One region of the Ruegeria sp. BG9 genome, then DNA from elsewhere that is predicted to be linked to it. Evidence: riboswitches for the same ligand, from Rfam matches in the RefSeq annotation. Region 1 holds a riboswitch; each other region holds the start of a gene.

Region 1 (5,578 bases):
ACCATCTCGTGATACTTCTCGCTTACCGAGATTTCCGAGAACGGCACGCCGTAAACCTTTTCCACGTCATGGGGTGAGAACAGGTACATATCAGCGTTTTTCTTCGCCAACTCGAAAGTGATGTCGGGGATCACCACGCCAAGGCTCAGCGTTTTGATACGGATTTTCTCATCCGCGTTTTCGCGTTTGGTGTCGAGGAAGCGCATGATGTCCGGGTGGTGCGCGTTCAGATACACCGCACCCGCACCTTGCCGCGCACCCAGCTGGTTGGCGTAAGAGAAGCTGTCCTCTAGCAGTTTCATCACCGGGATCACGCCCGAGGACTGGTTCTCGATCCCTTTGATCGGTGCGCCGTGCTCGCGGATATTGGTCAGCAGCAGCGCCACACCACCACCGCGCTTGGACAGTTGCAGGGCCGAGTTGATGCCTCGACCGATGCTCTCCATGTTGTCTTCCAACCGCAGCAGGAAGCATGAGATCAGCTCGCCGCGTGAGGCTTTGCCCGCGTTCAGGAAGGTGGGCGTGGCGGGCTGGAAGCGGCCGTCGAGGATTTCTTCCATGAAGGACAGGGCCAGCGCCTCATCGCCGCGCGCCAGCGCCAGCGCGGTCATGACGACGCGATCCTCATAGCGTTCCAGGAAACGCTGCCCATCACGGGTTTTCAGCGTATAAGAGGTGTAATATTTGAACGCGCCCAGAAAGGTCGGGAACCGGAACTTCTTGGCATAGGCCGCATCCCAGATTTTGCGCATGAAGTTCTTGGAATACTGGTCCAGAACGGCCTCTTCATAGTAGCCCTCGGACACCAGATACCCGAGCTTTTCGTCCAGCGAGTGGAAGAACACGGTGTTCTGGTTGACGTGCTGCAGGAAATACTGCCGTGCGGCCATACGATCGGCATCGAACCGGATCTTACCCTCACCATCGTAGAGGTTCAGCATCGCGTTCAACGCGTGATAGTCCTGCTCGTTTACGCTGCTGTCGAGCATAGGTTTCTCCCTAGTTTTTCCAGCCCGGCGCGGACGCGGGCGATGTCGGTCTCTGTTCCGGCCAGCTCGAATGTGTAGAGCAGCGGTACGTTGCATTTCTGGGCGATGATGCGACCGGCCAAAGCGTAGGTCGCACCGAAATTGCGGTTGCCTGTGCCGATCACCCCAACGATCCCGGCGCGTCTGTCCGGGTCGTTCAGGAACCGGATCACCTGTTTCGGAACCGCCCCGCGCCCTTCGCCGTCGGCGTAGGTGGGGCTGATCAGCACATAGGGGAGTCCGGGGTCAGGCAGCGGGTCCATTCCACTCGGAATGCGGAAAGAGGTCAGGCCCAGCCGCGAGACAAAGCGGTGGGTGTTTCCGGATTTCGATGAGAAATAGACCAGCGCCGGGGTCGGCGCGGCCATGGGTCAGGCCAGTTGGGCGATCATGTCCGGGCGGAAACCCGACCAGTGATCACTGCCTGCCACAACGACAGGGGCCTGACGATAGCCCAGCTCGGTCACATGGGTCATGGCGCTGTCGTCCTGGGTCAGGTCGATGACGTCATAGGTGATGCCTTTTGCATCCAGCGCGCGGGTGGTGGCGGTGCATTGTACGCATGCGGGTTTGGAATATACGGTAATGCTCATGTCGTCCTCTGTCCCTTTAATCAAAGCCGAGGACGCCTTGGGCAAAAAAAGGCCCGTCACACGCCCCCGAACCCTCCGTTCGTGGTTTTCATTCACGCTTGCGGCAGGTCTCCTGGCTTGCGGATCATCGTTCTGACTGGCCTTCCCAAAAGCACGCTTTCAGTGGCGTGTTCAGCCGAACTCTCCGCTTACAGTTGCGGGGGCAGCGCCGGTTTTTCACCGGTTTCCCTCTTAGCTTTCAACAGGAATCGAAAGAACCGAAGCAACACCATATTGGGTTCGGCGGCGGCAGGTTGTCAATATATGGTGTGGCAAAGAAAATAAATTTCTTCGCTTGCACTACCTGCCACGTGCGCTAAGGCGGTTTACTTTTTCCGCTTGGGCATCGCGTTGCCACCCTTCATCGCAGCCGCACGCGCGCGGTTTTTCTTGCTGTTTGGCTTGCCTTTGGGCGGAGGCGGGCCTTTCGGACGGCGCGCTGGTTTCTTGTGCTGATCGCCCGAGGGGGCCTGATCCCGTTTGGGCCGCTTTTCGGGCTCGGGTTTTTCGGCCGGTTTGCGACGCGGTTTTGCGGGCTGAGGCTCAGCTGCGCGGGCCGGACGTTCGGGGCGTTTCTTGCCTTTGAAGTCGCGCTTGGGACCTTTGCGGCCACCACCGGAAAGGGCGGGTGGCGCGTCCAGTTGCACAAGGGTCTTGGTGCCTTCGACCGTCATCTCGGGGCCGATGGCCTTCAGAAAACTTGCGACACTGCTTTCGCGAATCTCGATATGGCTTTCGGTGTCAGAAATGCGGATCGCGCCGATATCGTCTTTGGTGATCTTCCCCGCCTTGCACAACATGGGCAGCAAATAGCGAGGCGAGGCGTTTTCGTTGTGTCCTTCCGACAGCGAAAACCACACGCTTGGGCCAAAGGGTGCGTTCGGCTTTGGCGCTGCGTCGGGCGTGTCGTTCAGCTCCTCCGGGGCGGAATGTTTGCGCCCGTATTGACGCAGATAGGCCGCCGCGAGTTGCTGCGGTGAAAAGCGCGAGACCAGATCGTCGACCAGCGCACTTTCCCCCTCGGTTACTTCCACGGTCCAGTCATCCGAGCTAAACATCCGCTGCATGTCCTGCGCCTGAACCTCATCGGCCGAGGGTGCAGATCCCCAATCGGCGGTCAGCTTGGCGAATTTCAGCAGGCGTTGCGCCTTTTTGAACGATGCGGGCGGTACGATCAACGCGCTGACGCCTTTCCGCCCGGCGCGTCCGGTTCGGCCCGAGCGGTGCAGAAGCGTTTCATGGCTGTTCGGTAGTTCCGCGTGGATCACCAGATCAAGGTTAGGCAAGTCGATCCCGCGCGCGGCCACATCGGTCGCCACACAGACGCGGGCGCGCCCGTCGCGCATGGCTTGCAGCGCATTCGAACGTTCGCTCTGCGTTAACTCGCCGGACAGGGCCACGACCGAGAATCCACGATTCGACAACCGCGCTGTCAGGCGGCTGACCATGGCGCGGGTGTTGCAGAAGATGATGGCGTTGGGGGCCTCGTAGAAGCGCAGCACGTTGATGATTGCGTTCTCACCATCGCGCGGGGCCACATTCATTGCGCGGTATTCGATATCGGCATGTTGCGTGCGCTCGCTGACGGTGCTGACACGCTCGGCATCGCGCTGGTAGCGGGCGGCGAGGGAGGCGATGGCGCGGGGAACCGTAGCGGAAAACAGCAGCGTCTGACGTTCGGACGGTGTCTGTTCAAGAATGAACTCAAGATCTTCGCGGAATCCCAGATCGAGCATTTCGTCGGCTTCATCCAGAACCACGGCGCGCACGGCGGTCAGATCAATCGACTCGCGCATGATATGGTCGCGCAAGCGACCCGGCGTTGCAACCACGATATGTGCACCACGGGCCAGCGCTCGCCGCTCGTCTCGCATATCCATGCCGCCGACACAGGACGCGATGAATGCCCCTGCATCCGCATAGAGCCATGCCAGTTCGCGTTTGACCTGCATCGCCAATTCGCGTGTCGGCGCGATGACCAGCGCCAAAGGCGTGTCAGCCGCATCGAATACATCCGCGTCGCCCAAAACGGTTGGGGCGATAGCGAGGCCGAAGCCAATGGTTTTCCCCGATCCGGTCTGCGCTGAAACCAACATGTCGCGACCTTGCAGGTCGGGTGCGGATACGGCGGTTTGGACAGGGGTCAGCGTGTCATACCCTTTGCGATCAAGGGCGTCTTGAAGTGTTTGTTTCATGGCTCGGCTCATTGGGATGCTGCGGTCACCCTCAGAGCGTCTTATACGCGGATGATCGTCGAAGGGCTCTCCTTACCGAGTGAGGCGCCGGATGTATAGAGCGGAAAGCGGGCTGCACGATCAAACACAGCATGAACGCTTGATGAAGGTTCCTTCAGGAAAGTTGTATCCCGTCGCGCTCCTCCCAATCTGTTGAACACAGCCAGAGATGGCACCGATTTCAGGGAGAAAGAGACCATGACCAGATTTATGACTGCCGGAGCAGCCGCTCTGGCCACGAGCCTAGCCCTTGGTACTGCCGCTGCTGCCGAAAACACACCTGATCTGCGCGGTATTTGGACGGCCAGCCAGACTACAGTTTCGCCGTCGAATTCGGCTACCGGTGATGCGCCGCGATTTAACCAGTCGGAATGGGTGCTCGAAATTCAGGCTCAGAACGACAATGTCTTTTGGGGGCCGAGTATGTGGCGTCGCAATGCCATGGATGACTGGACGATGTACGAGGCCACCGGTTCCATCAGCCAGGATGGCTCGGGAAAAATCGGGATCGTCGAAAGCTCGGCCGAGCCGGCGATTGGCGTGAACGCTTTGATCGACGCGCGCTACCAGGACGGGCGAATTTATGCGGATTTCCGTAGCCTGCGGACTGGAACTACCTACAGCACCGTTCTGGAACGTCAGGTGAACTGAAGCGTTTCCGGCCCGGCCGGACTGTAGGGGGTACAGACTGTCGCCTGATTTTGACGACGACAGAATAGTAGGTAAACTGTCCGGGTCGGAACGCTTCTCAATATCGGAATACTCGTCTCCACAGTGAGGAGGCGGACCGGACGGTGATTTCGCCGAGCGCGACAGGATCCAGTATATGCCGGGTTTACAAGCGGTGTTCCTCGGCCCGTGTTATTGGGATCTCGCGAACCTTCAGCGCGGGGTCGCGCGTGGTGAAATTTCGCCGTCCGGTCCAAGCTCCATTTCAGAAGTATGGCATCTTGTCCGCCGAATGCCGCAGATTCTGCTGGGAAGGATTTGTCCAGTCGATCTTTTGCGAACTTATCTGTTTTGCCTCCGCGACCGACTTCAGCACGGCTGGCGTTTTTAAGCGTCGGTTAAGAACCAATACCGGGCGCAAGCCTCACTCTAGATACCGTCTTGTGCATATGCTCGACAGCGCATGTTTTTAGTAGGGAACTTAGCCCCGTTTCGGTCCGAACGATTCGGTTCTGCGGACGGTGCGGCGTTGTCAGTTCCTGAAATTTGCGATCAGTTTATCGTCTGTTGCCGTTTGCACCTGCAGCAAATCGCAATATTCCGGTCAGAGTTTGGCGAAAAGAGTTTTGCAATTATAACCCTACGTGGTTGTCGAGAAATCCGGAGTTATCCACAGTACCCTCCCGGCAGATATCAACAACTTATCCCCGTCTGATTTCCATGCTGCAGTGCTATTTTCTTGCCCGATAGAGGGTGCAATGCAAGATTAGTTTCACCGCTGGAGTTCCTCGGATCAGAAGGCGGGATGCAAAGGCCAAGGGGGTCTACGCAGGAGATGTTGATCTTAGGATTGGCTATATTTTGCAAGGACTTACCGGTTGGTGATGCATCGAGTTGGGGCTTCGTGCCTTGGGTCGACGGATCATCTTCTCAAGTGGGCTTTGTGCGTCGCGGCGACTTTCGAGTTTGTGGCGGCGGCTGCGGTTCCTTCGGGGGCCGGGGCAACTGGATCGAA
Region 2 (5,578 bases), on a different contig from region 1:
CTTGAAAGACAAGGCCTATATGGCGGCGAACTTCGTGGAAATCGGCCTCCGCCCTTCTTGGTTTGCCAAAGACGGTCACCGCACCCGAAGACGGCCGCTGCAGCCCAAGTGTGATACGTAGAAGCGTGGATTTCCCGGCTCCATTCGGGCCGGTCAGTGACAGGCGTTGCCCGGCCTCCAGCCGCAGGTTAGCACCGTTCAGAACCGGTGCTTGTCCGGGATAGGCAAAGCAGATGTTGTCCAGCGCGATGAGGGTCATGCGAAGTCCACTAGGATCAGGGCTAGACAGAGGGCTCCAAGCCCGGCAGCAAAGACAATATCACGTCGGTTGATGCTATAGTCCTGCATCAACAGCATCTTGCCCGAAAACCCCCGGCATTTCATCGCACCGAGGATGCGCTCGGACCGTTCGATTGCCCGGACCAGCATCATGCCGACCAGATAGCCAAAGCTGCGGTAGGTGTGCCAGTTGGTGCCGGGGCGGAAGCCTCGGACTTTCATCGCGGCGCGCAGGCGTTGGTACTCCTCATGTAGGACATCGATGTAGCGGATTGTGAACATCAGAAGATTCACCAGTGTTTCCGGACAGCGCAGCCGGTGCAGGGCATGGCCCAAGGTTACAGGCTCCATTGTGCCGACCAGAACCATCACGGTCAGGATCACGGCATTGGCGGTCAGCGCGATTTCCACGGCTTTCCAGAACCCCTGCCAACTGGCTGGAAACCCCCAGATGGTAAACATCGGGTCGCCGGGCATGGTGAAGGGCAACAGGACAAGCATAAAGATGATGAAACTGTCCATCATCACCATCCGCTTGAGCGTCTTGCGCCAAGGCAGTCGGGACAGCACCAGCAGAGACAGCGCGATCATCAGCGCCGCTGCAAGGGCGGGCAGGGACGATAGGGAGACCACAACCACCGCAAACAAAACGGACATGATGATGCGCACACGTGGATCAAGCGCGGTGATCAACCCTTGTTGACCGATCGTGCCAGCCTCGGCCAGCGTCCGTTCCTGTGGTCCCAATACGTGTGCCATCAGCTTGCCAGTTTCCTCCGCGCCGCGAGGTAGAAACCCAGCCCGAACAGGCCAAAGATGTATCCGATGCCGCCCAGAATGGTCTGGAGGTCGTTGTGTTCGCGATAGGCGGCGATTTCCCGACGCAGAGGGCGTATTTCGTCACGCACGGCGGCCGCGATGGCCTGACGCTCCTCATCGCTGAGAGAGGCGACTGTGAGGCCCTCCGAGGCTGCCGTAAGCGTGGGCGACGCTGCGGGCGTGTTCTGGACGGCGACGCCCATGATCTTGGCGACGTCCTCGGCGGGCATGGTGACCTCGGCCACGTGACCGGCGCCAAGGTCGGCAAAGAAGGTATGGGCAACGGGTGCGGTGGGTGTGTAGATGAAGAACCCGTCGGCGTCGGTCGTGGCTCGACCCAGCTCGACCCCGTTTGGATCGGTCACGACGACCTCGGTATCGGTCGCCATGGTACCGTTGGAGAAGCCGATTTCCCCTTCGATCGCGTCACCGGACGCAAAGACCCCGGCAATCACCTTGTGGGCCAGCGCGGGCAGAGGGGCCGCGCACAGCGCCAGGATGAGGGCAAGCTGTCTCATGTGGCGGGCCTTGTCAGGAACAGTTCAGGTTTGACCTTTCGCGCCAGAAGGATGGCAAATCCTGTCAGGACGGCCTCGATGACCATCACGGGGACATGGGCAAAGAAGACCAGTTTGGCGGCGGGGAGGAATTCGTCCCCTGACAAGGCCAGTGAGATACCCACCATGACAGTGGTGGCTGCAATGGCAAAGGCGCCGCCAATGCCGCCCCAAATTGCGCCATGAACAGGCGAACCGCGTCCGATCAGAGGTCGAAACAGCAGCCCCGCTAGTACGGCCGGAAAAGCGATGTTGAGCGTGTTGATCCCCAGCACCGTCAGCCCGCCGAAGCCGAAAAAGACTGCCTGTAGCAGCAGACCCACAAACAGGGCCGGGAAGGCGGCCCAGCCGAGCAGAAGCCCGGCCAGACCATTGAGGATCAGATGCACCGACGACGGCCCAATCGGCACGTGGATCAGAGAAGCCACGAAGAAACTGGCCGCTAGCACCCCAGCTGTGGGGATGCGGTCCAGATCCAGCGACCTGAGGCCCATGGCAACCCCACCAGCGGCGGCAATAGCGCCGCCGATGACGACCGGGTTGGACAGGGCTCCGTCGACGATGTGCATCTGGGGTTACTCCATGTCCCAGGCGCGGATCCAGATCACCGCGTCCTGGCTCAGCTCTTTGCCTTCATGTTCGGTTTCCGGACCAGCGCCGAGGGCGGCAAAGCCCCAGTAGCCAGCTTTCGGGACACCGAAGGAGAAATAGCCGTTGGCGTCGGAAATAGCGACAACAGCGCCACCGGGCATCGGCGAAACGGTAGGCTCGGACGAGGCTTGGCTGTCGAAGCTGGGCTTGGCGGCCATGTACTCGATCTCAATCTCAGCACCGGCAACCGGTTCGCCATTCGCCAGAACCTGACCGGTGAAGGTCGAACCTGCGATGACGTTGTAGGGCTTGTTCAGCGGCACGATCTCGGTCGCCAGACCTGCGGGGTTCATCCAGTCGGTCGGCAGTTCGTTGCGGTTCAGGAACGCCTTGGTGATCTGCTGGATATAGATATCCTCGGCCTCTTCGTAATAGGGCTCAGGCACGGTGACCACTACGTAGTCGCCCGAACGTTTGACCGGAACAGATCCCTGGAAGGCCGCGCCTTCGTTTTCGGGGCTCGAAAACCGGATGGGCTCCAGCGTGTCCAGCAGGTCGGTCTTTTCGCCATTGTGGATCACATAGAATTCCTGCGGCTTGTCCAGATCCATGACATGGCCGTTTTCAAACGGGTGCCAGAAGATCAGCTTGACCGGCACGTCGCCCGGCGCCTCGATCAGCGTGTCGGTGGTGTATTCCAGCAGAAAATGCGCCTGCGCCATCGCTGGAATCGCCAGCGCAGCCGCAGCTGTGCAAAATAGTTTCTTCACAAGGTCTTTCCTTCGTCCTTCGTGCCAACCCCGGCACGTTTCTTGCTTGATATCGGGACGAACGGAGCCATGTACCCAAAATAAGGGCATCGGCCCAATGCACACCCCAGCATCGGTGACACACCCCTTCCGAGGGTGCATATCCGGCAGGTCTCCTGACTTGCGGGTCAAAGCATGGGGCTGGCCTTCCCGGGTGGAACCCAGTGGCGTGTCAGCCCTGCTCACCGCCTACAGTTGCGGGGGCAGTTGCGGCATTGGGTGGATCAGAATTCCCCGCACCGCATTCCCTTTTCTCCGGGCGAACCCGGAACCGGACATGAGGACGCTGATGGCAGAGATTCCCATCACCGGTCAATCTCTATTTAAGACTGCAGCGATAACATCTTGTCGATAGGATCGGATGTTCCTGTTCTGCACGCTTGGTATTGAAGGCGCGCGTGTAAGCGACGACAAGAGGACGCGCACGCCTTCACCGCAATCTGGACATCAGAATCAGATGCATGCATCCTGCGCTGAGTCAGACTCCGGCGTAGCGCGCTTGTGTTCGGCGCCCTATTCCCCACACGCCCCGGAGGCCCAATGTCTGAGATCAAGCAAGGCGACACAGTTCGCATCCACTATACCGGCACGCTGTTGGACGAGACTGTCTTTGACAGCTCAGACGGGCGCGATCCGTTAGAGTTTGTTGTCGGTTCGGGCCAGATCATACCCGGCCTGGACAGCGCGATGCCAGGATTGGCGGTTGGCGACAAGAAGCGGGTCGAGATTGCCTGTGTCGACGCCTATGGTCCGATCAACCCGGCGATGCGGCAGGACATTCCGCGTGAAGGTATTCCGGACGACATCCCGCTAGAGCCTGGAACCCAGTTGCAGATGCAGACCCCCGATGGTCAGGCGCTGCCGGTAACGGTTGTCGAGGCGAACGAGGCCACGGTGACGCTGGACGCCAATCACCCGCTGGCCGGGCAGGACCTGATCTTCGATATTGAGGTTGTCTCGGTGAACTGAAGGCTTGAGGTCTTAGCCCCAAAGCCCGTCAAGCGCTGCACGGACCTGCGGTTGCGTGAAGAACACGAACAACACCAGCAATGTGGTCAGCGTCAAAAGCAGAACACGGGCGCGGGGGCTTAGGAACCCCGTTTTCCGTCTGGTCTGGGTGCCACGCGTATTGCTGGCAAGGATCTGGTCGGTTTTGCTCATGCCCATATCCCTGACGCCGAAAGATGGTCAAATCTTGGCGGCGTCTGGGAAAGATATGGTCACATGAAATCCGGCTGTGGCATTCCAAGCACGTGGAAACCGCCATCCACCCGGATGATCTCGCCCGAGGTGCAAGCCCCCGCGTCTGAGGTCAGGTAAACCGCCGTGCCGCCAACGGCCTCCAGCGTAGCGTTCGAGCGCATGGGTGCATTTTGGTCGCAGAACTTGTAGGTCTTGCGCGCACCGCCGATTGCCGCCCCGGCCAGGGTCTTCATCGGGCCGGGCGAAATCGCGTTCACACGGATGCCTTCGGGGCCGAGGTCGTTGGCCAGATACCGTGTCGCCGATTCCAGCGCGGCTTTGGCAACGCCCATGACGTTGTAATTCGGAACTACACGATTCGAGCCTTGGTAGGTCAGCGTCAGCAGCGAGCCACCATTGTCCTTCATCAGCGGATAGGCGCGACGGGCGACCTCGATGAAAGAGTAGGCCGACACATCCATCGAGTGCTTGAAATTGGCCCTTGTGGTGTTCAGAAACCGGCCTGTCAGCTCGTTCTTGTCCGAATAGGCAATCGCGTGAACGACAAAGTCGATGGTTGGCCAGCGTTCGCCCAACTCGCCAAAGGCGCGGTCCAGCGAGGCGTCATCGGTGACATCCGCATCCACCATGAAGTCGCTGCCGAGGCTTTCGGCCAATGGCTGCAGACGCTTCCCGAACGCGTCGCCCTGATAGGTGAAAGCCAGCTCAGCCCCTGCTTCATGCATCGCTTTCGAGATACCCCAGGCAATCGACCGGTCATTGGCGACACCCATGATCAGGCCGCGTTTCCCTTTTAGAACTTCCGACATCTCGTTCACCCGTTATACTTTGACAGGATCATGGATCCGTTCGTGCCGCCAAAGCCGAAGCTGTTGGTCATGACCGAATCCAAACCTGCATTTTCAACCACTTGAGTTGCAATTTCACCGGGCTGGATGCCTTCGGCTAGTGTGTCGACATTGATCGACGGCGTTATGAAATCATTGTCCAGCATGAGCAGGCAGAAGATCGCCTCAAGCGCGCCAGCCGCGCCCTGTGCGTGCCCGGTCATCGACTTGGTGGACGAGATCGGAGGCACCTGACCTTCGCCGAAGATACGACGCACGGCTTCAACTTCGCCCACATCTCCGACCGGGGTCGAAGTGCCATGCGCGTTGATGTAACCAACCTTGCGGCCTTCGGGCAGGGTCGACAGAGCCAGACGCATCGCGCGCTCACCGCCTTCGCCGGACGGGGCTACCATGTCATGACCGTCCGAAGTCGCAGCATAGCCGGTCACCTCGGCGTAGATCTTGGCACCGCGCGCCAGCGCATGGTCCA
Region 3 (5,578 bases), on a different contig from region 1:
GTTTCAGCGCTGTACTTTGGTGGCATCAGCCTTGCCTGTGAGCCTTGCGCGGATGCCTATGCCGCGATGCTGGCGCAACATGGCACGAACTGTGCTGTGATGTTGGACCCCAATATCCGACCCGGTTTCATACAGGATCAGACCCGCTACCGCACGCGGTTGAACCAGATGATCGAACAGGCCGATATCGTCAAAGTCTCGGATGAGGATCTGGACTGGATCGTCCCCGGCCCGGAAAACCACGATCAGAAAGTCCCTTTGCTGCTTCAAGCAGGCCCCTCCGCGGTCATCGTCACCCGTGGGAGTGAGGGCGCCTCGGGCTATCTGGCCAACGGCGCGGTGGTCTCAGTTCCTGTCAAACCGGTGCAAGTTGTTGATACGGTTGGCGCGGGTGACACGTTCAATGCAGGGGTTTTGGCGTCGCTGGAACAGGCTGGCAAGCTGACAAAGCCCGGCTTGAAAGCACTGTCCCCAGACGCGCTACGCGACGCCTTGACCTTGGGCGCAGAGGTGGCTGCTGTGACCGTCTCACGCGCCGGAGCCAACCCGCCCTGGTCGCATGAAATATAGCCCTACGAAGAGTCTGAGATGAAACGATCCGAAATCAACCGTATCAAGACCGAAGCCCAGGCATTCATCAGTTCATTTGGTGCCGTTCTGCCACCTTTCGCAGATTGGACACCTGAGCAGATGCGCAGCGCCCAGGCGGACAGTATTCGTGCCCATGGGCTAGGTTGGGATATCACCGATTACGGTCAAGGCAAGTTCGATGAGCTTGGGTTGTTTCTGTTCACCCTGCGCAACGGTAACGTCAGCGATCTGAGCCGGGGACGCGGTATGCTCTATGCCGAAAAGCTGCTGATCTCTCGCGACAAACAGCTATCGCCGATGCATCGCCATATCGTCAAAGCCGAGGATATCATCAACCGTGGGGGCGCCGATCTGGTTATGGAAATCTATGCCTCGGACCCCGATGGCGGTGTCGACCGCGATACCCCGGTCACCGTTCCCAGCGATGCCTGCCCTGTCACCATACGGCCCGGAGAGCATTTGCGCTTGAAGCCAGGTCAGAGCGTGACCTTGATGCCCGGCATCTGGCATGCCTTCTGGGCGGAAGGTGGGGATTGCTTGATTGGCGAAGTCTCAACCGTGAATGACGACCGGACGGACAACGTATTTGAAGACCCGATCCCGCGCTTTGCAACAATCGAAGAAGACACGGCACCGGATTTCCTGTTGGTTGCCGACTACTGATTTCATTAAGAATTTCGCGCTTGCATTTTCTGACTAATTTAGTCAGTTAACGACTGACCCAGTCAGATTCCTTGGAATCATCGCCCGGTCCCATTTTTGCGACCGAAAGATAACCTCACATGCGAAAATCCCTCGCCGACCTGTTGGCCATGGACGCCGTTGCCAGCCGCCATGGCTGCGCATTGAAACCAAAACTGAGGCAGGCGATCGAGGATGATCTCAGCTTTTCCGTCCGCGCTGCATCACCGCGTCCTGAAACACCGGTCGAACCCTGCACCCTTCCGCGAAACGTCCACCCATTGGTTGCGAAATCCCTCAAACCCAAAAGGGAACGCGCATGAAACACTCGGCATCTAACCACACACTGCCCTTAACCGATTTTGACGGTTTCGAACGCGGTATGCTCCCTGTCATGCGGCACTTCATCCTAAGCTTAACACAGCCGGAAACGCAGGCGTGGCAACATGCCTTTTCCGTCGCAACCGAACACTGGGGGCGCGACCAAGGATTGGTTTTGGCGCATCTGGTCTTCAAAGTCGTCAAGGCCACGCTTCACACCCGCCCTCTGGGTCTGGCCTTCAACGACCCGCTTTGTGTTGAAACACGGCAAGAACTGACATGTGACGAATGTGCCCTGCTGCGGTTGCTGCATCACATGCGCCGCGACGAAACTCCGGCGGCACGCGATGCCTTGAACGAATTGACCGGAGGCTACCCGGACGCGCACCTGATAAAGGCCGGTTTGACCCTAGCCAGCCAGTTCCCGACCAATAGCGTCGGACCGGCCCAACCCGCCCGCAGGCCGACCCTGCGCGTGGTCCGATAGCGAGATTCCGGCGCTTGACAATAGGAGCGTGAGCAGACTAGCTGCTCTGGATGGTTCCCGACGGCCTGTGTCTGAGGGATGAAAATGGGAATACGGTGCGGCCCAAGGGCCAATGCCGTGACTGCCCCCGCAACTGTAAGCGGAGAGCGACGCCACAAAACCACTGGCCCCTAAGGTCGGGAAGGTTGGCCAAGCAACGACCCGCAAGTCAGGAGACCTGCCATCACAGTTTAACCAACCCGGGGCGGGGTGTCCCGGAAGGAGGCTCGATGGCACATCCGCGTGCTAATGCAATTCATGGCTTTTGCCTTCACTTGGTTTTTGTTCAAGTTGGCGACCCGTGCCATGGCTGACCATTTCGTCCTGATATGCGGCACCTGCAATGGGCCGATACCCGCGCATGCGGCGAAGGAAACGCTGGATAGCCAGCTGCCCGAGGGGTTCTCTACACGCCTGATCGACTGCATGGCCGGTTGCAACCGCCCGATGACGGTCGGACTGCAGGCCAAAGGCAAGGCGCAATACCTGTTTGGCGATATTCAAACCCCTGCCGATCTGAGCGCTTTGGCGGAGTTCGCCCATCAATTCCGGGACAGCGAGGATGGCTGGACCAGCGCCTCGACCCGTCCTTTGGCGCTCTATACCAAAACCCTGTCGCGCATGCCCTGCCTGCCACCGGAGGACATGGCATGAGCTTTCTGGTCGCTGAAAATCTGGAATACTACGCCCTGAACGGCGACGTGCTGCTGCGCGACACCTCGTTTACCCTTGAGGAAGGCGCGATCCTGGCCGTCGCTGGCCCGAACGGGGCAGGCAAAACGACGCTGCTCAACCTCTTGTGCGGTGTCGCAAAGCTGGCTTTAGGCGATGTGCGTATTCAGGGGCAAAGCCTGCGGAAACTGTCGTCGCTGGAGCGGGCCAGACGAATTGCCGTTGTCGGCCAGCAGGAAATGCCCGACGGGCGGCTGCAACTGCGCGATTATGTGGCCCTTGGGCAAATCCCGATCAGGGCCGACAAATCCGCCGAGGCTCTTCAAGCGGACCTGCAGCGTGTGCTCGACACCACCGAACTGTCCCATTTTGCGGGCAAACAGATGGCAAAGCTGTCGGGTGGAGAGCGCCAGCGCGCCCATATCGCACGGGCGTTGGCGCAGAACCCCTCGCTGCTGTTTTTGGACGAACCGACCAACCACCTAGACCCGGATGCCAAAGGGCACATGCTGTCTCTGGTCGCCGAGTTGGGTGTGACGGTTGTGATGATTGTCCACGATCTGGTCATGATCCCCGAATTCGCCAGCCACGTCGCCCTGATGAAGAACGCTCAGCTGACGGCCTTCGGCCCGGTCGCCGAGGTTCTGACGCCAGACCGCGTGCGCGAGACTTTTGGTGTTGACTATTTGTGTTTCCAGCATGAAGGGCGCGTGATCCCCGCGCTGGACATCCGAAAACGAAAGCTTTCATCTTAACAGGAGAGATTGATGAAACTGAAACTCTTGTCCGCTGCGGTCCTAGGCGCGCTGGCGGGCGGCGCTGCCGCGCAAGAGATCACCGTCGACAATTGCGGTGAACCTCTGGTGTTCGACACCAAGCCCGAGCGGATCGTGGTTCATGACATGAACATGACCGACATGGCCTTTGCGCTGGGTCTTCAGGACAGCATCGTTGGTCTGACCGGCATCACCGGCTGGTACAAGACCAGCCCCGATTTCGACGCGCAGCGCGGTGACATTCCCGAACTCGCTCCGAAATACCCGACGGTTGAAAACCTCGTCGCGGTTGAACCCGACATGTTCTTTGCCGGGTGGTATTACGGCATGAAACCCGGCGGCGACGTCACCCCCGACACGCTGGAGCCCTTTGGCATCAAGACCATGGTGCTGACCGAAAGCTGCATCCACCTGAACAAAGACCGCCCCGAAGCCAGCATGGATCTTCTGTTTGACGACGTTCTGCGTCTCGGCACAGTCATGCAGGTCGAAGACAAAGCGAACGCGCTGGTCTCGGGCTGGAAAGACCAACTGGCCACGATCGAGGCCAAAACCGCCGATCTGGAAAAACCCCGTGTCTTCCTGCTGGATGGTCCGGCCGATGCGCCGTTTACCGCAGGCAAATACGCGATTCCCGACGCGATGATCGCAGCAGCGGGCGGCGTCAACGTTACCCACGACATGGACACCAGCTGGGGCCGCACCTCGTGGGAGGCCGTCGCCGCCTCGAACCCCGAATTCCTTGTCCTGCTGGACTATCAAACCGGCAACGGCGCGGCGGATACTTTCAAGTTCCTGCAGGAGCATCCGGTGATGTCGCAGACCGATGCAGTCAAAAACGAGCGCTGGATCGGACTGCGCTATGAAGAGCTGACACCGGGACCGGCAAACATCGAAGCGATCGAGAAGATGGCAACGGCGATGCACCGGGGAAATAGCTGAGATGACGAAAACGGGCCAGGCGGTCCTACTGGGGGCGGTCATTCTGACCGCCCTTTTGCTGCTGTCGACGATCTACGGAACTACCCCGATCCCCTTGGCCGAGGTTTTCACCGCGATTGGACTGGGTACTGGTGCGACTGAGGGCGACATGTCCCCTCTGCACCGGATCGTCTTTGACCTGCGCCTGCCCCGCGCGTTGTTTGCGGCAGTGATTGGGGCCGGGCTGGGTGTTGTCGGGGTCGTTTTACAAACGACAACGCGCAATGACTTGGCTGACCCGTTTCTGTTTGGCCTTTCGTCCGGGGCCGCTGCGGGTGCCGTCTTGGTCATCACTGTAACAGGCGATGTTCTGGGCATCTGGACCCTCCCACTTGCGGCCTTTTGCGGAGGCCTGATCGCGTCCGGCATTGTTCTGGCCCTGGTTCAAAGCCTGCGCACCAGTGCGCCAGAGAAACTGATCCTTGCAGGCCTGGCTGTATCGTTCCTGTTTTCGGCCATCACCAACTATCTGATTTTCGCAGGCGACAGCCGCGCCGCGCATTCCGTCATTTTCTGGATGCTGGGCGGCCTTGGTCTGGCCCGGTGGGAGACCTTACCCCTTGTCGTGCTAGGGCTGACCCTGATCCTGGGCTATTCCCTCTATCGCAGCCGCTGGCTCGACGCGCTTCTGACGGGGGATTTTACGGCCTCAACACTGGGTATTCCAGTGCAAGGCCTGCGGTTTCGGATGTTTCTGGTCGCCGCCTTGGCCACGGCCAGCTTTGTGTCGGTGGCAGGCGTGATCGGCTTTGTCGGCCTGATGGTTCCGCATATCGCCCGAGGCATTGCCGGAACGCTCCACCGCAATCTCTTGATCACATCCGCCGTCGTCGGAGCCATCCTGCTGACGCTTTCAGACATTCTGTCTCGGCTGCTTCTGGCCCCGCAAGAGTTGCCGGTGGGGATCGTTACAACCTCGATCGGGTCGCTATTCGTGTTCCTCTACCTGTTCAAATCCTCACGATCTGACTAGCACGGCCGTCATCCCAAGTTTTGCCGACGCTCAAGCCAGCTTCCCAACTCTTTTTCC

The links. Region 1 has a riboswitch for cobalamin ahead of nrdH (glutaredoxin-like protein NrdH). Riboswitches for the same ligand answer to the same signal wherever they lie in the genome.
Region 2: another riboswitch for cobalamin. It lies ahead of ACR0I8_RS11625 (DUF4198 domain-containing protein); the one in region 1 lies ahead of nrdH (glutaredoxin-like protein NrdH).
Region 3: another riboswitch for cobalamin. It lies ahead of ACR0I8_RS11040 (DUF1636 family protein); the one in region 1 lies ahead of nrdH (glutaredoxin-like protein NrdH).

Annotation. Positions count from the first base shown of each region.
Region 1 covers NZ_JBQFSY010000009.1:41,001-46,578, reverse strand. The annotation lists gene nrdE (class 1b ribonucleoside-diphosphate reductase subunit alpha) at 1-989, opposite strand, end outside; gene nrdI (class Ib ribonucleoside-diphosphate reductase assembly flavoprotein NrdI) at 971-1,396, opposite strand; gene nrdH (glutaredoxin-like protein NrdH) at 1,400-1,621, opposite strand; cobalamin riboswitch at 1,707-1,898, opposite strand; gene ACR0I8_RS16055 (DEAD/DEAH box helicase) at 1,987-3,855, opposite strand; gene ACR0I8_RS16050 (hypothetical protein) at 4,093-4,545, shown strand.
Region 2 covers NZ_JBQFSY010000006.1:72,350-77,927, forward strand. The annotation lists gene ACR0I8_RS11605 (ABC transporter ATP-binding protein) at 1-259, opposite strand, end outside; gene cbiQ (cobalt ECF transporter T component CbiQ) at 256-1,038, opposite strand; gene ACR0I8_RS11615 (cobalt ABC transporter permease) at 1,038-1,616, opposite strand; gene cbiM (cobalt transporter CbiM) at 1,613-2,224, opposite strand; gene ACR0I8_RS11625 (DUF4198 domain-containing protein) at 2,231-3,016, opposite strand; cobalamin riboswitch at 3,145-3,346, opposite strand; gene ACR0I8_RS11630 (FKBP-type peptidyl-prolyl cis-trans isomerase) at 3,596-4,024, shown strand; gene ACR0I8_RS11635 (hypothetical protein) at 4,037-4,216, opposite strand; gene ACR0I8_RS11640 (enoyl-ACP reductase FabI) at 4,276-5,067, opposite strand; gene fabB (beta-ketoacyl-ACP synthase I) at 5,073-5,578, opposite strand, start outside.
Region 3 covers NZ_JBQFSY010000005.1:317,125-322,702, reverse strand. The annotation lists gene ACR0I8_RS11060 (carbohydrate kinase family protein) at 1-570, shown strand, start outside; gene ACR0I8_RS11055 (D-lyxose/D-mannose family sugar isomerase) at 589-1,254, shown strand; gene ACR0I8_RS11050 (hypothetical protein) at 1,374-1,595, shown strand; gene ACR0I8_RS11045 (hypothetical protein) at 1,592-2,080, shown strand; cobalamin riboswitch at 2,115-2,319, shown strand; gene ACR0I8_RS11040 (DUF1636 family protein) at 2,426-2,773, shown strand; gene ACR0I8_RS11035 (ABC transporter ATP-binding protein) at 2,770-3,546, shown strand; gene ACR0I8_RS11030 (ABC transporter substrate-binding protein) at 3,559-4,509, shown strand; gene ACR0I8_RS11025 (iron ABC transporter permease) at 4,511-5,521, shown strand; gene ACR0I8_RS11020 (response regulator transcription factor) at 5,530-5,578, opposite strand, start outside.